2 linked regions of the Kaistia algarum genome follow. The protein of the gene in region 1 binds, or shares a complex with, the protein of each later gene. Links are inferred from orthologs where the notes say so. Each region holds a gene or a part of one and is shown in the gene's direction. Other genes may lie near its edges.

Region 1 (3,912 bases):
TCCATGACCGTCGAGCCGATCCCCATCGTCGAGCCGAAGGCAACGCGATTGCCGATCCTGGCCGTCAGTGACTCGGCGCCGAGCTCGGCCAGCTTGGCGATCAGCTGCGCGGTGGTCTGGGCGCGGGATGGTGCGCGGTTGATGACGATCACGGCGGGCGGTCCGCCACGCTCGGCGATTTCCAGCGTCGCCTGGGTCGCCCAGAGGTCGACCGGCGTCGGCTGCACCGGAATGGCAATCAGGTCGGCCGATTCGATGACATTGCGCGCTTCGAGGTCCGAGCGCGGCGGCATGTCGATCAGCACGAGGTCATGGTCGCGGGCGAGGCTGCGCGCCTCGCGCTTGGCGCCCCAGCCGCTGGCGGTGCGCAGGATCAGGCCGGTGGCGTCCTCACCCACGCGCCGTTCGCGGATCTCGAACCATTGGCCGAGACTGCCCTGTGGATCGACATCGAGGATGGCGACCCGAAGCTTCCTGGAAAAGGCGACGGCCAGATGGGCCGCGAGAGTCGTCTTGCCCGAGCCGCCCTTCTGCTGCGCGATTACCAGAGTTCTACCGGTCAAATTCTCATCCGTCCGACATCCATTCGCCGCCGCAACGAGGTATCTCCGGGTTGCAATGCAGCATCCTACAGAATGTCGGCGCCTCCGTCTGCCCGTAAAGGCCGAGTGTCCGCGCCGGACGCAAATCTTCGCGGCCGACCCTTCAAATCGGCAATGACTCGTTCTACTTTCGTACCCATGGCCAAACGTCCTCCATCTCCCGGTTTCGGCGAAGCGCCGCAGGCTTCCTTTGAAGGCGAGGCGCTCTCGGGCAACATCGCCGACTGGATCGACGAGATCGCCCGCGCGGCCGATTCCGAGCCGATCGCGCCGAAGCCGAAACGGGCGCCGCGGGCGCGCGGCGAGCGCATGCAGCTCGTCGATTTGCCGGTCGATGCCGGCAAGAAGCCGAAGAAGAAGGCCGGCGAGGCGCAGACGACACATAAGTCCAGCCGCGGGACCTCGATTGGCATTGCCGGTTCGGCGCGCGAGCGCGCGGCCAGCGGATTGATGCCGGTTTCCGGTCTCGACATCGGGCTTGAGGAGGCGGAAGCCGTCGGCAGCCTCGCTTCGTCCTCGGTGACGGCAACGGTGGCGGCGCTGACGGCGCTGATCGAGACCGGGCGCAAGGAAATCGGCGACAAGACCTGGGTGCCGCACCGCCCGCCGCGCCCGGAGAAATCGGAAGGCGGCCAACCCTTCAAGATCGTTTCCGATTTCGAGCCGCGCGGTGACCAGCCGACGGCTATCCGCGACCTGGTCGGCGGCATCGCCGAGCAGGAGCGCGACCAGGTGCTGCTCGGCGTCACTGGCTCGGGCAAGACTTTCACCATGGCCAAGGTGATCGAGGAGACGCAGCGCCCGGCGCTGATCCTGGCGCCGAACAAGACGCTGGCGGCGCAGCTCTATGGCGAGTTCAAGTCGTTCTTCCCGGACAATGCCGTGGAGTACTTCGTCTCCTATTACGACTACTATCAGCCCGAGGCTTATGTGCCGCGAACCGATACCTTCATTGAAAAGGAATCGTCGGTAAACGAACAGATCGACCGCATGCGCCATTCGGCGACGCGATCGCTGCTGGAGCGCGACGACGTCATCATCGTCGCCTCGGTGTCGTGCATCTACGGTATCGGCTCGGTCGAGACCTATACGGCGATGACCTTCGGCATCGAGGTCGGCGAAAAGCTCGACCAGCGGCAATTGCTCGCCGATCTCGTGGCCCTGCAATACAAGCGGCAGGACCTGAACTTCGTCCGTGGTTCTTTCCGCGTGCGCGGCGATACGGTCGAGATCTTTCCGGCCCATCTGGAGGATCGCGCCTGGAGGATCTCCCTGTTCGGCGACGAGGTCGAGAGCATCACCGAGTTCGATCCGCTGACCGGTACCAAGACGTCCGAGCTGAAATTCGTCAAGGTCTACGCCAACTCCCACTATGTGACGCCGAAGCCGACGCTCGCCCAGGCGATCCAGTCGATCAAGACCGAGCTGCGCGGGCGTCTGGCCGAACTGGAAGCCGCCGGGCGGTTGCTGGAAGCGCAGCGGCTGGAGCAGCGCTGCCGCTTCGATATCGAGATGATCGAGGCGACGGGTTCCTGCGCTGGCATCGAGAATTATTCGCGCTATCTGACCGGCCGCCTGCCGGGCGAGCCACCGCCGACCCTGTTCGAATATCTTCCCGACAATGCGCTCGTCTTCACCGATGAGAGCCATGTCACGATCCCGCAGATCGGCGGCATGTATCGCGGCGACTTTCGGCGCAAGGCGACCTTGGCGGAATATGGTTTCCGCCTGCCGTCCTGCATGGATAACCGGCCGCTACGCTTCGAGGAATGGGACGCGATGCGTCCGCAGACCGTCCATGTCTCGGCGACGCCGGGCGGCTGGGAAATGGACGCGACCGGCGGCGTCTTCGTCGAGCAGGTCATCCGCCCGACCGGTCTGATCGATCCGCCGGTCGAGATCCGGCCTGCCAAGAGCCAGGTCGATGATCTGCTGGGCGAGGTGCGCGAGGTCGCGAAGAAGGGCTATCGCACGCTCGTCACGACGCTGACCAAGCGCATGGCCGAGGATCTGACCGAATATCTGCACGAGAATGGCGTCCGCGTCCGCTACATGCATTCCGACGTCGATACGCTGGAGCGGATCGAGATCATCCGCGATCTGCGGCTCGGTGCCTTCGACGTGCTGATCGGCATCAATCTACTGCGCGAGGGCCTCGACATTCCCGAATGCGCGTTGGTGGCGATCCTGGATGCCGACAAGGAAGGCTTCCTGCGTTCCGAGACGTCGCTGATCCAGACGATCGGCCGCGCGGCACGCAATGTCGACGGCAAGGTCGTGCTGTATGCCGATCACATCACCGGCTCGATGGAGCGGGCGATGGCCGAGACGGCACGACGGCGCGAGCGGCAGACGGCCTATAATGTCGAGCACGGCATCACGCCGGAATCGGTCAAGAAGTCGATCGGCGACATCATGGCCTCGGTCTATGAGCAGGACCATGTGACCGTCGATGCCGGCCTCGCCGATGCGCCGATGATCGGCAACAATCTGAAGGCGCATCTCGGCGATCTCGAAAAGCGCATGCGCGAAGCGGCGATGAACCTCGAATTCGAGACCGCGGCGCGGCTGCGCGACGAGATCAAGCGGCTCAAAGAGACCGAACTTGCGATCGCCGACGATCCGCTGGCGCGCCAGTCTGCGATCGACGACCGCACCGGCGGCTATCAGGGCGAGAAGAAATATGGCCGTGCCGCCAACCTGCCGCCGGAACCGTCAAGCCGTGCCCGCAAGAACGATCTGAACGAGATGACGGTGAAGAGGACCGAAATCCCCGCCGGCACCCGCGCGCGCAAGCCGACGCTCGACGAGATGGGCGAAAGCTCGAACATGACGAGCAAGGCCGCCGACGAGCATGAACGCCCGCAGCGTCCCGACCCGATGACGACCAATCACCGACCGGGCGGCAGGTCGATCGGCGGGCGGGCGGGGAGCCATGCGGGGAAGAAGGGACCGAAGCGACGGTAGGGGTGGGGCACGCGATCTCTGCCCCTGCCACCAGCTCCTAACAGTCGTTCCAGCGTCTGGACGCCACACTATTTTGTCGTGCCCGGCCGGAACTTTAGGTTGGCGCTTCAGCAACCCTTCTTCGCGATCGTCTGGTCCGCCGCTTCTTGAGTTGAGCATGGCTGCTCACAACAGCCTGCTACGACATGCGACGGCTACCGGGTGCAGGCTAGAAGCGGCAAGCCGAAGACGAGCCCGCTCAGAGTCTCGATAGGAAAATACTCGTCAAAAGAGTATTTGTTGACGTTACAATTTTTAGGAGCAGACTGCCGAGGCGTGTTGAACGCTTCGGGAGGGTGCTCAT
Region 2 (3,511 bases), 350 kb from region 1 along the record:
CGCCGAGACTGATTCCAAGGGTCGGAAACAGCCAGCTGGCGACAAGCGCGCCAATGATTCCAACGATGATGTTGCCGATGAGGCCGAAGCCGGCGCCCTTGACGATCTGGCCGGCGAGCCAGCCCGCGATCGCGCCGATGATGATTGCAATGACGAGCCCCGTGAGGTCCATGCGCAGTCCTCCTTGTAACGAATCGCTCTCCAAGCGGGCGAAACGCCATGAAAGAGTTCGCCTGCTGCGACAAATCGTCAAGGCAATCGGCTTGCCGGCGAAGGGGCGTCCCGCCACGACGGGGACGAAATCGCCGCAAAGCTGGAACCGAAGCGGCGCTCGGTCCATATTTGTTCTCATGAATCTTTCTTCGAATCGACTGCAGCGCTGATGGCATCCTCCTCCGATCCCTCCGCGCCCGGCATCCGCCCCGGCGGCATAGCAGCCCGGGCGCTCGGCGCGCGCGCGCCGGCCGCTGCGCCTGACTATGTCGTGCGGCTCAACCCCGAACAGCGCCTCGCCGTCGAGACGACGGAGGGTCCCGTCCTGGTGCTCGCCGGCGCGGGCACGGGCAAGACGCGCGTGCTGACGACGCGGATCGCCCATATCCTCGCCAGCCAGAAGGCGTGGCCGAGCCAGATCCTCGCCGTCACCTTCACCAACAAGGCGGCGCGCGAGATGCGCCATCGCATCGGCGATTTGATCGGACCCTCGGTCGAGGGCATGAACTGGCTGGGCACGTTCCACTCTATCGGCGTCAAGATCCTGCGCCGCCACGCCGAACTCGTCGGCCTCAAGTCGAACTTCACCATCCTCGACACCGACGACCAGGTCCGGCTGATGAAGCAGGTGATCCAGGCCGAGGGCATCGACGAAAAGCGCTGGCCTGCCAAGCAGTTGGCCGGTCTTATTGATTCGTGGAAAAACCGCGGTCTGATACCGAAGGATGTTCCGCCCGGCGAAGGCGGTGGCTTTGCTGCCGGCAAGGGCGTCCGGCTTTATGCCGCCTATCAGGAGCGGCTCAAGGTCCTCAACGCCTGCGATTTCGGCGATCTGCTGCTCGAGAATCTGCGCCTGTTTCGCGAGCATCCTGACGTACTCAAGGAATATCACGAGCGCTTCCGCTACATGCTGGTCGACGAATACCAGGACACCAACGTCGCCCAATATCTCTGGCTGCGGCTGCTGGCGCAGGGGCGGCGCAACATTTGTTGCGTCGGCGACGACGACCAGTCGATCTATGGCTGGCGCGGCGCCGAGGTCGACAACATCCTGCGCTTCGAGAAGGATTTTCCGGGCGCCGTCGTCATCCGCCTCGAACGCAATTACCGCTCGACCGGCCATATCCTCGGCGCGGCCTCGCATCTGATCGCCCACAATGAGGGCCGGCTCGGCAAGACGCTGTTCACGGACGCGAATGATCCCGACGCCGCCAAGGTGCAGGTCGCCTCATCCTGGGATTCGGAAGAGGAGGCGCGCGCCATCGGCGAGGAGATCGAGGCGCTGCAGAAGAACGGTCATGCGCTGAACGAGATGGCGATCCTGGTGCGCGCCTCGTTCCAGATGCGCTCATTCGAAGACCGCTTCATCACTCTCGGTCTCCCCTACCGCGTCATCGGCGGCCCGCGCTTCTATGAGCGCGCCGAGATCCGCGACGCGCTGGCCTATTTCCGCATCGTCGTGCAGCCGGCCGACGACCTCGCCTTCGAGCGCATCGTCAACACGCCGCGCCGCGGCATCGGCGAGACGACGGTACGCCTGCTCTATGACCACGCCCGCTCGCGCCAGATTCCGATCGTGCAGGCAGCCGAGGAACTGACGCAGACTTCCGAAATCGCTGCTAGAACGCGCACGGCGCTGCGCGACCTCATCGCCTCGATCGCGCGCTGGCGCTCCAACCTTGGTGCGATCAAGCACACGCAGCTCGCCGAGACGATCCTGGACGAGAGCGGATACACGGAGATGTGGCAGCAGGACCGCTCCGCCGATGCGCCGGGGCGGCTGGAGAACCTGAAAGAGCTGATCCGCTCGATGGACGAATTCGAGTCGCTCGAAGCCTTCCTGGAGCACATCGCGCTCGTGATGGACCGGGATTCGGCCGAGAACAACGATTCCGTCTCGATCATGACGCTGCATTCGGCCAAGGGTCTCGAATTCGAGACGGTCTTCCTGCCCGGCTGGGAGGAAGGACTCTTCCCCCACCAGCGCGCCCTCGATGAGAGCGGCCGAGCCGGCCTCGAGGAAGAGCGCCGCCTCGCCTATGTCGGCATCACAAGGGCGAAGAAGCGCGCGCTGATCTGGTTCGCCTCGAACCGCCGTATCCACGGCCTCTGGCAATCCAATGTCCCCTCGCGCTTCCTCGACGAATTGCCAGAGAAGCACGTCGCGGTCGTCGAGCAGACATCGAGCTATGGCGGCTACAATGTCGGCGGCGTCGGCAACTACGGCGCCAGCCGGTTCGACCGCGCCGACCCCTTCGCCAACACCTATTCGACCCCCGGCTGGCAGCGCGCCCAGAAGAACCGCACGGCCGGCACCAAAAGCCAGTCCTATTCAGCCTCCCGGATGATCGAAGGCGAACTCATCGCCAAATCGACCACACCGCAATCCGACTATTCGGTCGGCGAGCGCGTCTTCCACCAGAAATTCGGCTATGGCGCGATCACCGAGATCGAAGGCAACAAGCTGACGGTAGATTTCGAAAAGGCAGGGACGAAGAAGGTGGTGGATAGTTTTGTTACGCGGGGGTGAGGCGTGGTCGTGCTGGACCCGCACTGTCGACTTGGCTTTATGATCCGTTCCTGGTTGTGGCCCAGGAGACCTAGGCTACCAAATGTCTGTCTTCGAAGGGCGCAGCCTGATCGCTAGAGACTCGTCAACTTGACGTCCTGCAGTTGAATAGACGGTCAATCTGTGAATAGCTCTGTGCTTCGGCTTCCTCGGGGGGATGGAATGCGGGCACTGAGTGCTGCACTATTATTGCTTTTTATTACCAGCGCTTGGGCAGTTCCGTTTTTAGACATTCTGTCTTATGGATGGCTTTTGTGCGCAGGATACGCATCCGTCATCCTACTTCTAGCTCCTGTCGGACTTTCATTAGGGCTTCTATGTATCGGAGGTGCCCTTGTTGCTTTTCTTGTATTTACGAACGACATCAAAATCGACCGGACGCATCTTCCGTTAACTTTCACAGATCTTAGAATTTCTTTCGACAATCCTGCGGGGTTGGCGGAAGCCATGGGACTTCCTCACGTGGCCGTCGCGCTGATCAAGGGGGCGTTGATCCTGATTGCGATCGCGCTAGTCGGCCTAATGCTGCGAGGCTGGCGTCGCCGCCAGGCTGCCGAGAAGCCACAACTGCCCTTGGTCACTCTGGTCGCGCTATTTGGGGTTTTGTCGATCTCGGCGACGCTATTCACAGTAGAAGCTAGCCATGAATTTGGCAGGGCTGCCAACGCAGACCCCAATTTCTGGAATCCAGATGGGGTTACTCAATTCTCAAGACGCATCGGATTGGTG

The links. Proteins that work in one complex are often made in the same cells at the same time.
Region 2: the proteins of uvrB (region 1) and OSH05_RS20740 are in contact, whole or in part, in a crystal structure (PDB 7EGT), measured with the Thermus thermophilus proteins. The link is inferred for Kaistia algarum from one-to-one orthologs. Residues at the interface, in WP_096411307.1 of Thermus thermophilus: Glu23, Leu25, Arg26, Asp27, Gly28, Glu29, Arg30, Phe31, Arg55, Glu326, Asp327, Phe328, Glu379, Ser382, Gln383, His398, Gly400, Arg401; in WP_096412145.1 of Thermus thermophilus: His654, Arg656, Phe657, Gln666, Asp668, Glu669, Lys680, Arg681, Leu682, Ser683, Lys685, Tyr686, Ala687.

The regions. Positions count from the first base shown.
Region 1 is NZ_JAPKNJ010000003.1:171,503-175,414, forward strand. What follows is about bases 388-3,769. They hold uvrB (excinuclease ABC subunit UvrB), read left to right. Parts: upstream 388-740; coding sequence 741-3,569; downstream 3,570-3,769. Other genes in these bases: parA (ParA family partition ATPase), read right to left, coding at 388-563. In the rest of the region: more of parA, read right to left, coding at 1-387; OSH05_RS19160 (glycoside hydrolase family 25 protein), read left to right, coding at 3,911-3,912. UniProt on the Escherichia coli protein: The UvrABC repair system catalyzes the recognition and processing of DNA lesions. A damage recognition complex composed of 2 UvrA and 2 UvrB subunits scans DNA for abnormalities.
Region 2 is NZ_JAPKNJ010000003.1:526,004-529,514, reverse strand. The notes cover bases 82-3,062. They hold OSH05_RS20740 (ATP-dependent helicase), read left to right. Parts: upstream 82-382; coding sequence 383-2,743; downstream 2,744-3,062. Other genes in these bases: OSH05_RS20735 (sulfatase-like hydrolase/transferase), read left to right, coding at 2,945-3,062; OSH05_RS20745 (GlsB/YeaQ/YmgE family stress response membrane protein), read right to left, coding at 82-172. Also shown: more of OSH05_RS20745, read right to left, coding at 1-81; more of OSH05_RS20735, read left to right, coding at 3,063-3,511. UniProt on the Escherichia coli protein: A helicase with DNA-dependent ATPase activity. Unwinds DNA duplexes with 3'-5' polarity. Translocates on single-stranded DNA with 3'-5' polarity. Initiates unwinding more efficiently from a nicked substrate than double-stranded DNA.